DNA from 2 places in the Actinomadura sp. SCN-SB genome. Region 1 is predicted to be linked to the other one. Evidence: riboswitches for the same ligand, from Rfam matches in the RefSeq annotation. Region 1 holds a riboswitch; the other holds the start of a gene.
The links. Region 1 has a riboswitch for thiamine pyrophosphate ahead of thiO (glycine oxidase ThiO). Riboswitches for the same ligand answer to the same signal wherever they lie in the genome.
Positions count from the first base shown of each region.

Region 2: it holds a riboswitch for thiamine pyrophosphate, as region 1 does, so the genes downstream of both, ACGWYJ_RS08675 (purine-cytosine permease family protein) here and thiO (glycine oxidase ThiO) in region 1, are expected to answer to the same signal.

Region 1 is NZ_JBIMPP010000027.1:87,822-95,557, reverse strand. It holds gene ACGWYJ_RS19295 (Rv2175c family DNA-binding protein) at 46-429, opposite strand; gene ACGWYJ_RS19290 (NAD(P)/FAD-dependent oxidoreductase) at 491-1,687, opposite strand; TPP riboswitch at 1,983-2,096, shown strand; gene thiO (glycine oxidase ThiO) at 2,089-3,213, shown strand; gene thiS (sulfur carrier protein ThiS) at 3,210-3,425, shown strand; gene ACGWYJ_RS19275 (thiazole synthase) at 3,432-4,223, shown strand; gene ACGWYJ_RS19270 (DMT family transporter) at 4,330-5,286, shown strand; gene pknB (Stk1 family PASTA domain-containing Ser/Thr kinase) at 5,391-7,286, shown strand; gene ACGWYJ_RS19260 (deoxyribonuclease IV) at 7,299-7,736, shown strand, end outside.
Region 2 is NZ_JBIMPP010000010.1:2,565-10,300, forward strand. It holds gene ACGWYJ_RS08670 (PAS domain S-box protein) at 1-301, opposite strand, end outside; gene ACGWYJ_RS08675 (purine-cytosine permease family protein) at 456-1,835, opposite strand; TPP riboswitch at 1,830-1,960, opposite strand; gene ACGWYJ_RS08680 (rhodanese-like domain-containing protein) at 2,038-2,373, opposite strand; gene ACGWYJ_RS08685 (SSI family serine proteinase inhibitor) at 2,420-2,890, shown strand; gene ACGWYJ_RS08690 (Fpg/Nei family DNA glycosylase) at 3,093-3,956, opposite strand; gene ACGWYJ_RS08695 (heavy-metal-associated domain-containing protein) at 4,275-4,481, shown strand; gene ACGWYJ_RS08700 (hypothetical protein) at 4,483-5,445, shown strand; gene ACGWYJ_RS08705 (heavy metal translocating P-type ATPase) at 5,475-7,736, shown strand, end outside.

The DNA.
Region 1 (7,736 bases):
ACGTGCGTGTTCTTCCTCGTACGCCGGGTGCTCTCGCCGCGCCCCTCAGAAGGCGAGCGCCTGGGCGCGCCGGCGGACCTCGGTGCCCCGGTTCTCGCTGAGCGCCTGGACGGGGGTTCCGGGGGGGGTGTCGTCCGCGGTGAACAGCCACCGCAGCGTCTCCACATCGTCGTAGCCCGCGTCCGACAGCAGCGTCAGCGTGCCGGAGAGCCCCTTGATGACCTGGCCGTCCTTGATGAAGGCGGCGGGCACCATCGGCTTTCCTCCGCGCCGGACCGCCAGCAGCTTGCGCTCGCTGAGCAGTTGCTTGATCCGGCCGGGCTTGATACCGAGCCGCTCGGTCGCCTCGGGGAGGGAGATCCACTCGCCGGCGAGGGCGTCGGTCTGGGGGTCGAGAGCGCTTTCCACGGTTGCGTGCAGTTGCGTCACGCCCCCTTGCTACCACGCGCCCGCTTCGCTCAAACCCGCCGGATCCGGCCTTGCGGACCGGTCAGCGCACCGCCTGCCTGAGCTGCGCGCCCGGATCGGCCACCGCGTCGGGATCCACGGGCGTACCTGCGGCGATGATGCGCCGTGCCTGGACGAGGTCGCGGGGCTTGTCCACGGTCAGGACGGCGTCCAGCCGGTCACCGGTCAGCCAGCACACGGCCCACTTGCCCTCGGACGGGTCCCCCCGGTGGACGAGCCGCTCGGACCCGGGGTGGTGCCCCGAGTACTGCACCATCCGCCCGAACTGCTCCGACCAGAAGTACGGGACGGCGTCATACGCCGCGTCCTCGCCAAGGAGCGTCGCCGCGGCGACGGACGGGGCGTTGAGCGCGGTGTCCCAGTGCTCGACGAGCAGGCGCCGCCCATACCGCCGCGACCACCATTCGGCGCAGTCGCCCACCGCCACGATGTCGGAACGCACATCGGTCCCCACGCTCGTCCTGAACGCCTCGTCGGTGACGATCCCGCGTTCGACCAGCAGCCCCGAACCGTCCAGCCACTCCAGGCGGGGCCGCACACCAACGCCCACCAGCACCAGGTCGGCCTCGATCCGGCCGCCACCGGCCAGAGCGAGCCCGCCGTCCTCCACCTCGGCCACCTTGACACCCGTACGCAGCTCCACCCCCGCCTCCGCGTACCAGGGAACGGTGAGCGCGCCGACCTCCGGACCGATCGCGTTGGCCAGCGGCGTGTCCGCCGCCTCCACCACCGTCACGGCGCAACCCTTCTTGGCCGCGGCCGTGGCGACCTCCGCCCCGATCCACCCGGCCCCGACGATGACGACCCGCGCCCCCTCCGTCAGCCGGTCGCGGATCACGCGGGCGTCCTCGATGGTCCGCAGTACATGCTGCTCGCCGTCCCCTGGCAGCCTGATCGGCTCCGCCCCGGTGGCGATGACCAGACCGTCGAACGCCATCTCACCCGCCGTCGTGGCCAGCGTCCCGCCACGTGCCGTCCCCGGCCGCAGACCGGTCGCGCTCTCACCGAGAAGCAGCCGGACCCCAAGCGAGTCCCAATCGGCGTCCACCGTGGTGTCGTCGGTCTCCCCCATCAGAACGGCCTTGGACAGCGGCGGCCGATCGTAAGGCCGATGCTCCTCGGCCGACACCAACGTCAGCTCACCCTGAAATCCCTTGCCCCGCAGGCTCTCAACGGCCCGCACCCCCGCCAGACCGCCACCCACCACAATGATCGTCACAGCGCTCATTGTGCCCTGCCCCGACCCCCCAACCCCGAACGACCACCCAACCACCCCAGCCAGCCAACCCCAGCCCCGAACGGCGCCCAAGCGCCGCGATCGCGACCGAAGGCAGGGGCGAGCGCCAGCGAGACCCTGATCGCGCAGCGAGCCCCTGGGCGAGTCGGAGCGATGCAGCGATCGCACGCGGTGCCGGAGAAGGAGGGCGCCCAGCGCCCGACGCCGCAGGCACCGCCAAAAAAGCACAGCGCGACGAGCCGCCAGGCGAGGAGCGCAGCTCTCGCTTGCAATAGACTAAAACCGCGCGGGAGTCCGGTTCGACCGGGCTGAGAGGGCGGCTGGGATGGGCCGCCGACCGCAGAACCTGATCCGGATCATGCCGGCGAAGGGAGCGTGGCGACATGGAGATCGCGATCATCGGGGCGGGTGTGATCGGCCTGGCCACCGCGTGGCGCGCGGCGGCGCGGGGGGCCGTGGTGACGCTGGTGGATCCGGAGCCGGGCAGTGGCGCGTCGGCCGTGGCGGCGGGGATGTTGACTCCGGTGAGCGAGGTCGCGTACGGGGAGGAGCGGCTGCTCGCGTTAGGGCTGGCGTCCCGTGACCGGTATGGGGCGTTCGTCGCGGAGCTTGAGGAGGAGACGGGGCTCGGTACGGGTTACCGCGCCGACGGCATCCTTGAGGTCGCGTTCGACGCGGACGATCTGCGTTATCTGGACGAGGTGCGGCGGCTCCAGGAGAGGTGGGGGATTCCCACCGAGGCGTTGACGGGGCGCGAGTGCCGCAAGCTGGAGCCGATGCTGGCGCCTGGTGTGCGCGGTGGCCTGCTGGCTTCCGAGGACGGTTCGGTCGATCCTCGGCGGCTGGCTCCGGCGCTGCTGGCGGCGGCGGAGAAGCGTGGTGTGCGGATGGTGCGGCGGCGCGCCACCGGTGTGATCGTCGAGAGGGACGTCGCGGTGGGGGTGCGGCTGGAGGGCGGTGGCGAGGTCCGGGCGGAGCGGGTGCTGCTGGCCGCCGGTGCCTGGTCGGGGGGCTTGGAGGGGGTGCCTGAGGAGGTGCTGCCTCCGGTGCGTCCGGTGAAGGGGCAGGTGATCCGGCTCCGTACGGCCGTTCCGTTCTTGCGGCGGTCTACGCGCGGGCTGGTGAAGGGGTCCTCGATCTATCTGGTGCCCAGGGCGGACGGGGAGATCGTGGTCGGTGCCACCCAGGAGGAGATGGGTTTCGACACCCGGGTGACCGCGGGCGGCCTGTGGGAGTTGCTGCGGGACGCGCGCGAGTTGCTCCCCGGCATCACGGAGCTGGAGTTCGCCGAGGTGTCGGCCGGGTTGCGTCCCGGCTCTCCCGACAACGCCCCGCTGATGGGGCCCACGGCCCTGCCCGGTCTCGTCGTGGGAACGGGCCATTATCGCAACGGAATCCTGCTCACCCCGGTCAGCGCCGACATCCTCACCGAGGTGTTGCTGGACGGCACGGTGCCCGAGGTGGGCCGTCCCTTCGTCCCCGAGCGACCCAAGGATGGGACAGCGTGATCAACGTGATCGTGAACGGGGAGCGGCGCGAGCTCCCCGAGGGCACCAGCGTGGCGGACGCGGTCAGCGGCGCGACCGGCCGGTCGGGTCCGGAGACGGCCGGGGTGGCGGCGGCGTTGAACGGCGAGGTCGTGCGTCGTGCGGACTGGGCCGCCACGACGTTGCAGGAGGCGGATCGGCTTGAGGTGCTGACCGCCGTACAGGGAGGCTGAACCCCCGTGAAGCAGGACACAGGCCATGATGTCGAGCCGCTGGTCATCGCGGGCGAGGAGATCCCCTCGCGGTTGATCATGGGGACGGGGGGCGCGCCGAGCATGAGCGTGCTGCGCTCGGCCCTGGTCGCGTCCGGCACCGCCCTCACCACCGTCGCGATGCGGCGGGTCGATCCCTCCGCCCGCGGTTCGGTCCTGGACGTGCTGAACGAGTGCGGGATCCGGGTGCTGCCGAACACCGCCGGGTGTTTCACGGCGGGCGAGGCGGTGCTCACCGCGAAGCTGGCCCGTGAGGCGCTGGGCACCAACTGGGTGAAGCTGGAGGTCATCGCGGACGAGCGCACGCTGCTGCCGGATCCGATCGAGCTGGTGGAGGCGGCCGAGCAGTTGGTGGCCGACGGGTTCGTGGTCCTCCCGTACACCAACGACGATCCTGTGCTGGCGCGCCGCCTGGAGCAGGCGGGCTGCGCGGCGGTGATGCCGCTGGGCTCCCCGATCGGGTCGGGCCTGGGCATCCGCAACCCGCACAACATCGAGCTGATCGTGGAGGACGCGGGCGTCCCGGTGATCCTGGACGCGGGTCTGGGGACCGCCAGCGATGCCGCGCTGGCGATGGAGCTGGGCTGCGACGCCGTTCTGCTCGCGACGGCGGTCACCCGGGCGCAGTCGCCGGAGCGGATGGCCGCGGCGATGCGCCACGCGGTGGAGGCGGGTCGGCTGGCCCGCCTGGCGGGGCGGATTCCCATGCGCCGGTACGCCCAGGCGTCGTCGCCCTGGGAGGGCCTCGCCACACCATAGTGAAGGAACACTAAAGCGTTCCCTGTAGCAATAATCGCTGGACCTGAAAGATCGGCGGGGCGAGACTGGTCGCCGTCCCTCGAACCTCCGATCCAGGGTACGGCACATGATTCAGGGCGAAAGCGGCGGAACCGCGCCGAGGGTGAACCGTCTGGCGCTGGCCGCCGCGACCGTCACGGTCGTGTTCTGGGCCTCCGCCTTCGTGTCCATCCGCAGCGCCGGCGAGGACTACTCGCCGGGTGCGCTGGCGCTGGGACGGCTGCTGGCCGGGGCCGTCACCCTCGGCGTGATCTGCCTGATCCGCCGTGAGGGCCTGCCTCCCCGCGCGGCCTGGCCCGGGATCGCCGCGTCCGGAGTGCTGTGGTTCGGCCTGTACAACGTCGCGCTGAACTGGGGCGAGCAGCAGGTCGACGCGGGCACCGCCGCGATGGTGGTGAACATCGGCCCGCTGCTCATCGCGCTGCTGGGCGGCTGGCTGCTCAAGGAGGGCTTCCCGCCCCGGCTGATGGCGGGGATGGCGGTGTCGTTCGCCGGTGCCGTGGTGGTCGGGTACTCGATGTCGGACGAGGGCCACGCCTCGCTGCTGGGCGTGCTGCTCTGCCTGGTCGCGGCCGTGACGTACGCGGCGGGCGTCGTCAGTCAGAAGCCGGCGCTGCGGCGGGCGTCGGCGCTTCAGGTCACCACGTACGGCTGCCTGATCGGCGCGGTGGCGTGCCTGCCGTTCGCGGGCCGGCTGGCAAGCGAGGTCGGCGACGCCTCGGCCTCCGCGACCCTCAACATGATCTACCTGGGCGTCTTCCCGACCGCGCTGGCGTTCACCACCTGGGCGTACGCGCTGGCCCGCACCTCGGCGGGCAAGATGGGCGCCACCACCTACGCCGCCCCTGCCCTGGTCGTGGTGATGTCGTGGGCGACGCTCGGCGAGGTACCGGAATGGCTGACGCTCGCCGGCGGCCTCCTGTGCCTGGGCGGCGTTGCCGTGGCGCGCCGGAACCCGCGCCCTCGCGGGGTGGCGGAGCCCGCTCCCGCGCCCGTCCCGGCGGGCGGCAAGGCGGTACGCTAGGCGCCGGCGGCCTGCGAAGGCCCGGCCCCGCCGCCGAGGATCGGCCCGTCGGTAGTCCTGCGGGCTGATGGGTTCCGTTCGGGAAGGCCCTTACACTCGCTCTGATGGACGCTACGGTCGCTGACCCCCTCGTCGGGCAGGTGCTCGACGGGCGGTACCGCATCGAATCCCGCGTCGCCCGTGGCGGGATGGCCACCGTCTACATGGGCCGCGACATGCGCCTCGACCGCACGGTGGCGATCAAGGTGATGCACGCCGCGCTGGCCACCGACGAGGACTTCGTCCGCCGGTTCATCGGCGAGGCCAAGGCCGCCGCCGCGCTCTCCAACCCTAACGTGGTCGCGGTCTACGACCAGGGCGCCGACGGCGAGCACGTCTACCTGGTGATGGAGTACGTCCGCGGCCGCACGCTGCGCGACCTGCTCACCGAACGCGGCCGGCTGGGCCCGCGCGCCGCCCTGGAGATCATGCAGCCGGTGCTGGCCGCGCTGGGCGCCGCGCACCGCGCCGGCCTCGTGCACCGCGACGTCAAGCCGGAGAACGTGCTGCTCACCGAGGACGGCCAGGCCAAGGTCGCCGACTTCGGGCTCGCGCGGGCCGAGACCGCGTCCGGGATGACCAAGACCGGCGTGATCATCGGCACGGTCGGCTATCTCGCGCCCGAGCAGGTCCTGTCCGGCCACGCCGACGTGCGCTCCGACGTGTACGCCGCGGGCGTCATGCTGTTCGAGCTGCTCACCGGCACGCTCCCGCATCAGGGCGACACCCCGCTCGCGGTCGCGTACAAGCACGTCAACGACCCGATCCCCGCCCCGTCCACCCTGGTGCCGGGGCTGCCGCACCCCCTGGACGCCCTGGTGCTGCGCGCCACCGCACGCCAGCCCCAGGAGCGCCCGCAGGACGCGAACGTCTTCCTGGGCGAGGTGGCCCAGGTGCACGCGGGCCTCCCCCGCGACATCGACCGGCGGGTGGGCATGCCCGCCGCGCAGCCCCGCCCGGCGGCCGACGGCTCCACCAGGGTCTTCGACGCGCGCACCGCGCCCGCGCCGGTGCCGCCGCCCCGTTCCCCGGGCGACCTCGCCATCAGCGTCCTGACCGGCCGCTACGTGCTGATCGCGATCGGCGCGGTGGCGGCGGTCATCCTGGGCTGGGCGGTCTGGTACCAGACCTCGGGCCAGTACGACCACGTCCCCGACACCATCATCGGGATGCCCGTGGCGGACGCGCGGGCGAAGCTGGAGGACGGCGGCATGACCGTCCGGATCGGCGACGCCGTGTACAGCGACAAGGTCAAGAAGGGCGAGGTCGCGCGGTCCGAGCCGGGTCCCGGCAGCCGCCTCACCGACGGCTCCCTGGTCACCCTCTTCCCGTCCAAGGGCCGCGTCCCCAGGGAGGTGCCGGACGTGACCGGCAAGCCCGTGGACGAGGCCAGGAAGATCCTCCGGGACCGGGGCTTCACGCCGGGCAAGGTGACCGCGACCACGTCCCAGAGCCACGACCGCGACCACGTCATCCGCACGAAGCCGCCCGCCGGGCAGAAGCAGTCCCCCGACGAGCCGGTGGACATCGTGGTCAGCCGAGGCATGGAGATGCCCTCGCTCGTGGGCCGCAACGGCGACGAGGCCGCGAACCAGTTGCGCTCCATGGGCCTGGACGTCGACGTCGACCGCCGCCGGAAGGGCCCCGGCCCGCCCGGTACGGTCATCGAGCAGAGTCCCGGCCCCGGCACCGGCGTCTCGCGCGGCGACCGGGTCCGCATCGTGGTCAAGGAACGCGACTGCTTCATCGGCAGGTTCTTCTGTGACGACGGCGAACGCGCGGACGGCGAGCAGATCCCCGTGCCCGACGTCCGGGGCCAGCGGATCGAGGACGCCCGCAAGGCCCTCCGCGCGTCCGGTTTCAAGGTCCGGGTCGGCAGCCGCGTCCGCGACACGGTGGTCGCGCAGACCCCCTCGGGCGGCAACGCGCCCCGGGGCTCGGAGGTCACCATCTGGGCATAGGCTGAACCCGCTATGACCTCACCGAAGAGCCCCATCGGGGGCCACGTGCCCGTGGCGGGGGGCCTGGCCACGGGCGGTCTCAAGTACGCCGCCGAGATCGGCGCGGAAGCCGTCCAGGTCTTCGTGTCCAACCCGCGCGGCTGGGCCCTCCCCGAGGGCAAACCCGCCGAAGACGCGCTGATGCGCGAGCAGGAGATCCCCGTCTACGTCCACACCTCCTACCTGGTGAACGTGGGCTCTCCCACCTCCGGGACCCTGACCAAGTCCATCGCGTCCATCCGCCACTCCCTCCAGCGCGGCCACGCCATCGGCGCCAAGGGCGTGGTGGTCCACACCGGCAGCTCGGTCACCCAGACCTACGAGGCGGCCCTGGACCAGGTACGCGAGCACGTCCTGCCCCTCCTGGACGAGATCCCCGAGGACGGCCCCGACCTCCTCCTCGAACCCATG
Region 2 (7,736 bases), on a different contig from region 1:
GGACGTCGATCAGCCGCCCGTCCCGGTGGAAGCGGCGGGTGGCGATGGAGATCTGCCCGCCGTCGCCCTCGCGGCGGGTCAGCAGCCGCTCCTGGACGGCGTTGTGCTCGGCCATCAGCTCGTCCGGGACGATCGGCGACCGGCGCCCCAGGACCTCCTGCGCCGTCCAGCCGAACATCCGCTCGGCCGCCGGGTTCCAGACGGTCACCCGGGACCGCTCGTCCACCGCCACGATCGCGTCGGCCGCGCACTCGATGACGGCGCGGGCGATGGGGTCGTGAACGGACTGCACGCCTGTCATCGTGCCATCGCGACCCTGCGCGCCGCCGGGTAACCGCCGGTGAAAAGTTCTTGCTCTTGGTCCCTGGTCTACGGAAAAACGCCACGTCAGCCCGGTAACAGACGGAAGTGACATCGCCGCCGCCCACCTGCGCGCTTATCGGAAGGCGAAGGATTCACCCGCGGCCGCGGGCGACCCGTCCGGCGGCGAGCGCGGCGAGACCGGCGACCAGGAACGACAGCAGCGACGCGCTCATCCAGGACTGCGGCGTGAACCCGATCGCGCCCTGGACGTCCTGCCAGAAGCTCGCCCACCAGCTCACCCCGCCCGGGTAGATCAGCTGGTAGACGACGAACCCGGCCGCCCAGGCCGCGATCATGCCCCAGCGGGACGGGGCGTCGCGCTCCATGTTCCAGCCGAGCTCGTCCACGGGGGCCTTGCCCAGCGCGGCGCGGAGACGTCCCCTGCCCAGGAAGAAGTCGGCGGCCAGCACGCCCAGCATCGGCACGAACACCGAGCCGATGAGGGACAGGAACGCCGCGTAGTCCCCGATGTCCAGCAGCAGCGCGAGACCGGTGATCACCGCGCCGAGCGCGATCGTCAGCACTCTGCGGTCGGCGCGCGGGACGAGGTTCTGGATGGACACCGCGGTGGAGTACACGTTGGCGAACGACTGGTCGGCCTCGCGCAGCACGAACACGGCGAAGAACAGCGTGCCCAGCGCGACGCCGAGGAACGGGTCGAACACCTTCGACGAGTCGCCCGCCACCAGGGCCAGCGCCAGCAGGCCCAGCACGTACGCGAAGATCTGCGTGGCCGAGTAGCCCACCGCGGCGGCGCCGAACGCGCCCCGCGCCGAACGGGCGTGCCGGGTGTAGTCGGCCGCCAGCGGGACCCAGGAGATCGACACCGCCAGCGCCGCGTCCGCGCCGATCCAGAACCCGCCCCACGACCCCTCGGTCAGGTCCGGCAGCGGCTCGCGCAGAAGCTGGACGTAGAAGTACACCAGCGCGATCATCACGGCGGCGGTGACATAGCGGCGCAGCAGGCGTACCGAGCCCAGCGGCCAGATCGTCAGCGCGGTCGTGAGGAGCCCGGCCGCGATCACATAGCCCCAGCGCGGCACCCCGTCCCACAGCGTGCGGGCCGCGTCCGCGATCACGATCAGCTCGAAGGTGCCCCAGCCGATCAGCTGCGCGATGTTCAGCACGGTCGGCAGGTACGAGAGCCGGGCCCCGAAGAGCCCGCGCAGCAGCACCATCGCGGGCTGTCCCGTCCGCGCGCCCGGCGCCGCCGCCAGGCCCAGCATGAGCCCGCCCAGCGCCGTACCGACGACCATCGCGACGATCCCCGCGGCGATCGACAGGGTGGGACGGCCGTTCTCGTCCGGTGCCAGCACGGTGTACGCGCCGGAGAACGCGAAGAGGCTCACGCCCAGGTTGGCCCAGAACGCGCCCTGGTCCCAGAATCCCAGCGCCCGCGGCGCCGGCTCCTCAAGGGTGAAGGGGACCTCGTCGCGCGGACGTCGTTCGACGGTGACGCTCGTGTCGGACACCGGAGACACGCTCCCTACGCCGGCATTACCCGGACAGGTTCAGGCGGTCGGCGGCGCCATGCGAGCCGTCATCGGCTCCGGCCGCCCTCTCAGCCCGGTTGGCCCGAGCTCCCGCGAAAATCGGTCGAAGGGATCGTACCTATGCAACGCGCACAAAACCACCACCGACCCGCGCGGTGGCCGTCACCACGGAGCGAGGAGGTCAGGCGACGTAGGGCGGGGCGCCGGTGTCGGTCTCCATCGGCCGGCCCACCTCGGCCCACCGCTTCATGCCGCCGTCCACGTTCCTCGCCAGCCAGCCCGCCTGGTTCAGCGCGACCGTCACCTGGGCCGAGCGCGCCCCCGACCGGCAGATCACGTAGATCTCCTGGTCACGCGGGACCTCGGCGGCGCGATCGCGCAGCCGCCCCATCGGGATGTGCACGGCCTGGGGCGCGTGACCCGCGTCCCACTCGTCCTGTTCACGCACATCCAGCAGGTACGCGTCCTGCGGAACGTCCTGTGCGTCCACCGCCGGGACATCGTCCCCGAAATTCATCACACCTCCATGGAACCGTGTGGACCCCTGTCACGTCGAATCACGCATGCGGTATCGGACGCTCCTTTTCACCGCGCCCGGCCTGGCCATGATCCTGGCATCGGCCGGCTGCGGCTCCGAACAGGCATCCAACCAACCCGCCAACGACCCCGCCGACCGTTCTCCCGCCACCTCGTCCGTCAGCCCGTCCGCCCAGGGCGACACGCTGACCATCCAGGTCAAGGCGTCCCCGCAGGCACCGGCCAAGACCTGGACGCTGCGCTGCGACCCCGTGGGCGGCGACCATCCCAAGGCCGAGCAGGCGTGCGCCAAGCTCGCCGCCACCCAGGACCCGTTCAAACCCATACCGGCCGACCAGATCTGCACCAAGATCTACGGTGGCCCCGAGGTGGCGACGGTCAAGGGCACGTGGCGCGACCAGCCCGTCAACGCCAGGTTCACCCGCGGCGACGGCTGCGAGCTCAACCGCTGGAGCAAGGTCGCCCCCCTCTTCGGCGACGTCCCCAAGGTCCGCTGACCACACACCAGCCCGGGGGTGTCCGCCCCAGCGCGGACCCTTCGCGTGTCCCTGAAGCGTCGATCCACACCACCCGCCCTCCAAGGGTCGCGACGCCGCGCAGGGTGAACTCGATCTTGAAGGCGCGTTGGGCCTGTGTGCCGGCGCGGACGTGAACCCGGTTCTGGTCGTCGCGTGGGGGTCTGCTCGGCCGCGCCCTGTGTCACTTGAGGAGGCGGGAGAGGCGGCGGTCGGCCAGGGGTTTGCCGCCGGTCTGGCAGGTGGGGCAGTACTGGAGGGAGGAGTCGGCGAACGAGACCTCGCGGATCGTGTCGCCGCAGACCGGGCACTTCTGGCCGGTGCGGGCGTGGACGCGGAGGCCGGTCTTCTTCTCGCCCTTGAGATCCTGGGCGGCCAGGCCGCGGGAGCGTTCGACGGCGTCGCCGAGGGTCTCGACGATGGCCCGGTGCAGGGTCTCGACGTCCTCGTCGGTCAGGGACGAGGCGATCTTGAAGGGGGACATCCTCGCCGCGTGCAGGACCTCGTCGGAGTAGGCGTTGCCGATGCCCGCGATGATCTTCTGGTCGCGGAGAAGGCCCTTGATCTGGGTGCGCTTGCCCTGGACGATGTCGCGCAGCGTGTCGGCGGTGAACGTCTCGTCCAGGGGGTCGGGGCCCAGCGAGGCCACGCCGGGGACCTCCTGGGGGTCGCGGACGACGTACACCGCCAGGCCCTTCTTGGTCCCGGCCTCGGTCAGGTCGAAGCCCGAGCCGTCGTCGAGGTGGACGCGCAGGGCCAGCGGGTTCTTGCCGCCGGGGCGCACGGGTCTGGTGGGCAGTTCCTCGCGCCAGCGCAGCCAGCCCGCGCGGGCCAGGTGGACGACCAGGTGGAGCCCGTCGATGTCGAGGTCGAGGAACTTGCCGTGCCTGGTGACCCCGGTCACGGTCAGCCCGCCCAGCGCTGAGACCGGCGGGTCGTAGGTCTTCAGCGCCGAGATGGCGAGAACATCGACGCGGGCGACGGCATGACCGGTCGCGCGTTCGCGCAGGAAGCCGGCCAGGGCCTCGACCTCGGGTAGTTCAGGCATGGTTTCAGTATCGGTGACGGCGGAGGGTGTCCACAGCCCTGTGGAAGCCTGTGGACAAATTTGTGGATGGACGGGCGGGGGCCCGGGTGTTCGATGCTTTCGCAGGATAGAGCCCTGCAAACTCGGACAAAATTCCCCGCCCTCGGGTCGTCGCCCGGGTGTTCGGGGTGTGGATAACTTCGCGGGCCGCCGGAGTGTGAGCGGGATCGCGAAATCACCCCTGGGGGGTAGGGGTTGCAGTCCCATGAACGCTGTGGCAGCATGAGGACCATGAAATACCCCCCAGGGGTAATAAGCCGACCGTAGAGGGAGCGCCGCATGACCACCGCCACCTACACCGTGACCGGAATGACCTGCTCGCACTGCGTGAACGCGGTCCGGGAAGAGGTCGGGCAGATCACCGGCGTGCACGCCGTGGCCGTCGACCTGGACTCCGGGCGAGTGACCGTGACCAGTGACTCCCCCCTCGACGACGCCCAGGTCCGGGAGGCCGTCGAGGAGGCCGGATACGAGTTGAAGGCATGACATGAACGTAGCGACCAAGCTGGGTGCCTACGCCCTGGGCCTGGCCGCCGTCTTCGGAGGCGCCCTCGGGGTCGGCGCGCTGACCGGCCCCGTGGGCGCCGACCCCGGCGCGTCCCGGACCGCCGGGCACGGAGAGGGCGGGCACGGTCGCGGAGGCTCCTCACATGGCGGCGGCAATACCCCTACCCCCCTACCCGGAGGTCTCCAGGTGTCCCAGGACGGCTACACCCTCAACCCTGGGACCACCACGATCCCGGCGGGCAAGCGCACCGACTTCCGCTTCACCGTGAACGGCCCCGACGGCAAGCCCGTCACCCGCTACACGCCCCTCCACGGCAAGAAGCTCCATCTGATCATCGCCCGCCGTGATCTGTCGGGCTTCCAGCACCTCCACCCCACGGAGGCCGGCGGCGGCGTCTGGACGATCCCGCTCACGCTGCCCGACCCCGGGGCCTACCGGTTCTTCACCGACGTCCAGCCCGAGGGCGCGCCCAAGCAGCTCACCCTGGGCACCGACATCACCGCCCCGGGCGACTACGAGCCCACGCCGCTCCCGGCGCCCGCGCAGGTCGCCGAGGTGGACGGGTACGAGGTCCGGCTGGACGGGGCGCTGGTCCCGGGACGATCGAGCAAGATCACCCTGACCGTGAGCAAGGACGGCCGCCCGGTCACCGACCTGGAGCCGTACCTGGAGGCGTACGGTCACCTCGTGGCCCTGCGCGACCGCGATCTCGCCTACCTGCACGTCCACCCGGACGGCGAGCCGGGCGACGGCAGGACCGAGCCCGGTCCGTCCATCACCTTCTACGCCGAGGTGCCCAGCACCGGGACGTACCGGCTCTACCTGGACTTCCAGCACCAGGGGAAGGTCCGGACCGCGGAGTTCACCGCCACCGCCGGTGCGGGGCAGGCGGTCCCGGCGCAGGACGACCATGGTGGTGGCGACCACCGGCACGCCGACTAGCGCTGATCCGACGAAAGGGAGGGGCAGAGATGAGCACGGAAGTGACCCCCGGCCGGGTCGAGCTGACGATCGGCGGCATGACGTGCGCCTCGTGCGCCGCCCGCGTCGAGAAGCGGCTGAACAAGATCGAGGGCGTGACCGCCACCGTCAACTACGCCACGGAGAAGGCCAGGGTCGACTACCCCGACGGCGTGACCGTGGACGATCTGATCGCGCAGGTGGAGAAGGCCGGGTACACGGCCGAGCCGCCACCCCCGCCCACAACCGCCGCCGGATCCGAGGACGCCTCCGCGGAGGAGGACGACGGCCTGCGCCCACTGCGGCAGCGGCTGGTGACGGCGATCGTGCTGTCGGTCCCGGTGGTCGCGATGGCGATGGTGCCGGCCTGGCAGTTCGACAACTGGCAGTGGCTGTCGCTGACCCTGGCGGCGCCGGTGGTGGTGTACGCGGGGTGGCCGTTCCACAAGGCCGCCTGGACGAACCTGCGGCACGGCGCCGCGACCATGGACACGCTCGTGTCCCTGGGCACGCTGGCGGCGTTCGGCTGGTCGCTGTGGGCGTTGTTCTGGGGCATGGCGGGCGAGCCGGGGATGAAGCACGAGTTCGAGTTCTCGGTGACCCGCACCGACGGGTCGATGAACATCTACCTGGAGACCGCCTCCGCGGTGATCGCGTTCATCCTCGCCGGACGGTACTTCGAGGCCCGCGCCAAGCGGCGCGCCGGGTCGGCGTTGCGCGCGCTGATGGAACTGGGCGCCAAGGACGTCGCCGTCCTGCGCGACGGCGGACGCGAGGAGCGGATCCCCGTCGAGCGACTGGCGGTCGGCGACGTGTTCGTCGTCCGTCCCGGCGAGAAGATCGCCACGGACGGCGCGGTGGTCGAGGGATCGTCCGCCGTGGACGCCTCGCTGCTGACGGGCGAGTCCGTCCCGGTCGAGGTCGGCCCCGGGGACACCGTGACGGGCGCCACCGTCAACGCGGGCGGGCGGCTGCTGGTGCGCGCCACCCAGGTCGGGTCCGACACGCGGCTGGCGCAGATGGCGCGGCTGGTGGAGGAGGCGCAGGGCGGCAAGGCGAAGGTGCAGCGCCTGGCCGACCGGATCTCCGGGGTGTTCGTGCCGATCGTGATCGCGCTGGCCGTGGGCACGCTGGGGTTCTGGCTGGGCACCGGCGGCGGCGCGGCGGCCGCGTTCACCGCCGCGGTGGCCGTGCTGATCATCGCCTGCCCGTGCGCGCTGGGCCTGGCCACCCCGACCGCGCTCATGGTCGGGACGGGACGGGGCGCCCAGTTCGGCATCCTGATCAAGGGTCCGGAGGTGCTGGAGTCCACCCGCGCGATCGACACGGTCGTCCTGGACAAGACCGGCACCGTCACCACCGGCCAGATGGCCTTGGTGGACGTCATCACCGCCGAGGGCGTGGACGAGAACGAGGTGCTGCGCCTGGCCGGGGCCTTGGAGAACGCCTCCGAACACCCCATCGCGCAGGCCATCGCCACCGGCGCCGCCACCCGTGCTGGAGAGCTCGGCAAGGTGGAGGACTTCGCCAACGTCGAGGGCCTGGGCGTCCAGGGAATCGTGGACGGTCACGGCGTCCTGGTAGGGCGGCCGCAACTGCTGGCCGAGTGGTCGCAGCACCTGTCGCCCGAGCTGGAGAAGGCGATGCGGGAGGCGCAGGAACTCGGCCACACCGCGGTGGCGGTCGGGATCGACGGCGCCGCACGGGCTGTGATCACGGTCGCGGACCAGGTGAAGCCGGGCTCGGCCGAGGCCGTCGAGCGGCTGCGCGCGCTGGGGCTCCGTCCCGTCCTGCTCACCGGGGACGCCGAGGCCGTGGCCCGCACGGTCGCGAGCACCGTCGGCATCGGCGAGGTCATCGCCGAGGTGCTGCCCGAGGGCAAGGTCGATGTGATCAAGCGGCTGAAGGACGAGGGCCGCACGGTCGCGATGGTCGGGGACGGCGTGAACGACGCCGCCGCGCTCGCCGAGGCCGACCTGGGCCTGGCCATGGGCACCGGCACGGACGTGGCCATCGAGGCGTCCGACCTGACCCTGGTCAGCGGTGACCTGCGGGTGGCCGCCGACGCGATCAGGCTGGCCCGCCGCACCCTCGCGACGATCAAGGGCAATCTGTTCTGGGCCTTCGGCTACAACGTCGCGGCCCTGCCGCTGGCCGCCGCTGGCCTGCTCAACCCGATGATCGCGGGCGCGGCGATGGCGTTCTCGTCGGTGTTCGTGGTCAGCAACAGCCTGAGGCTGCGCCGCTTCAAGCCGCTGCACACCTCGGCCGGC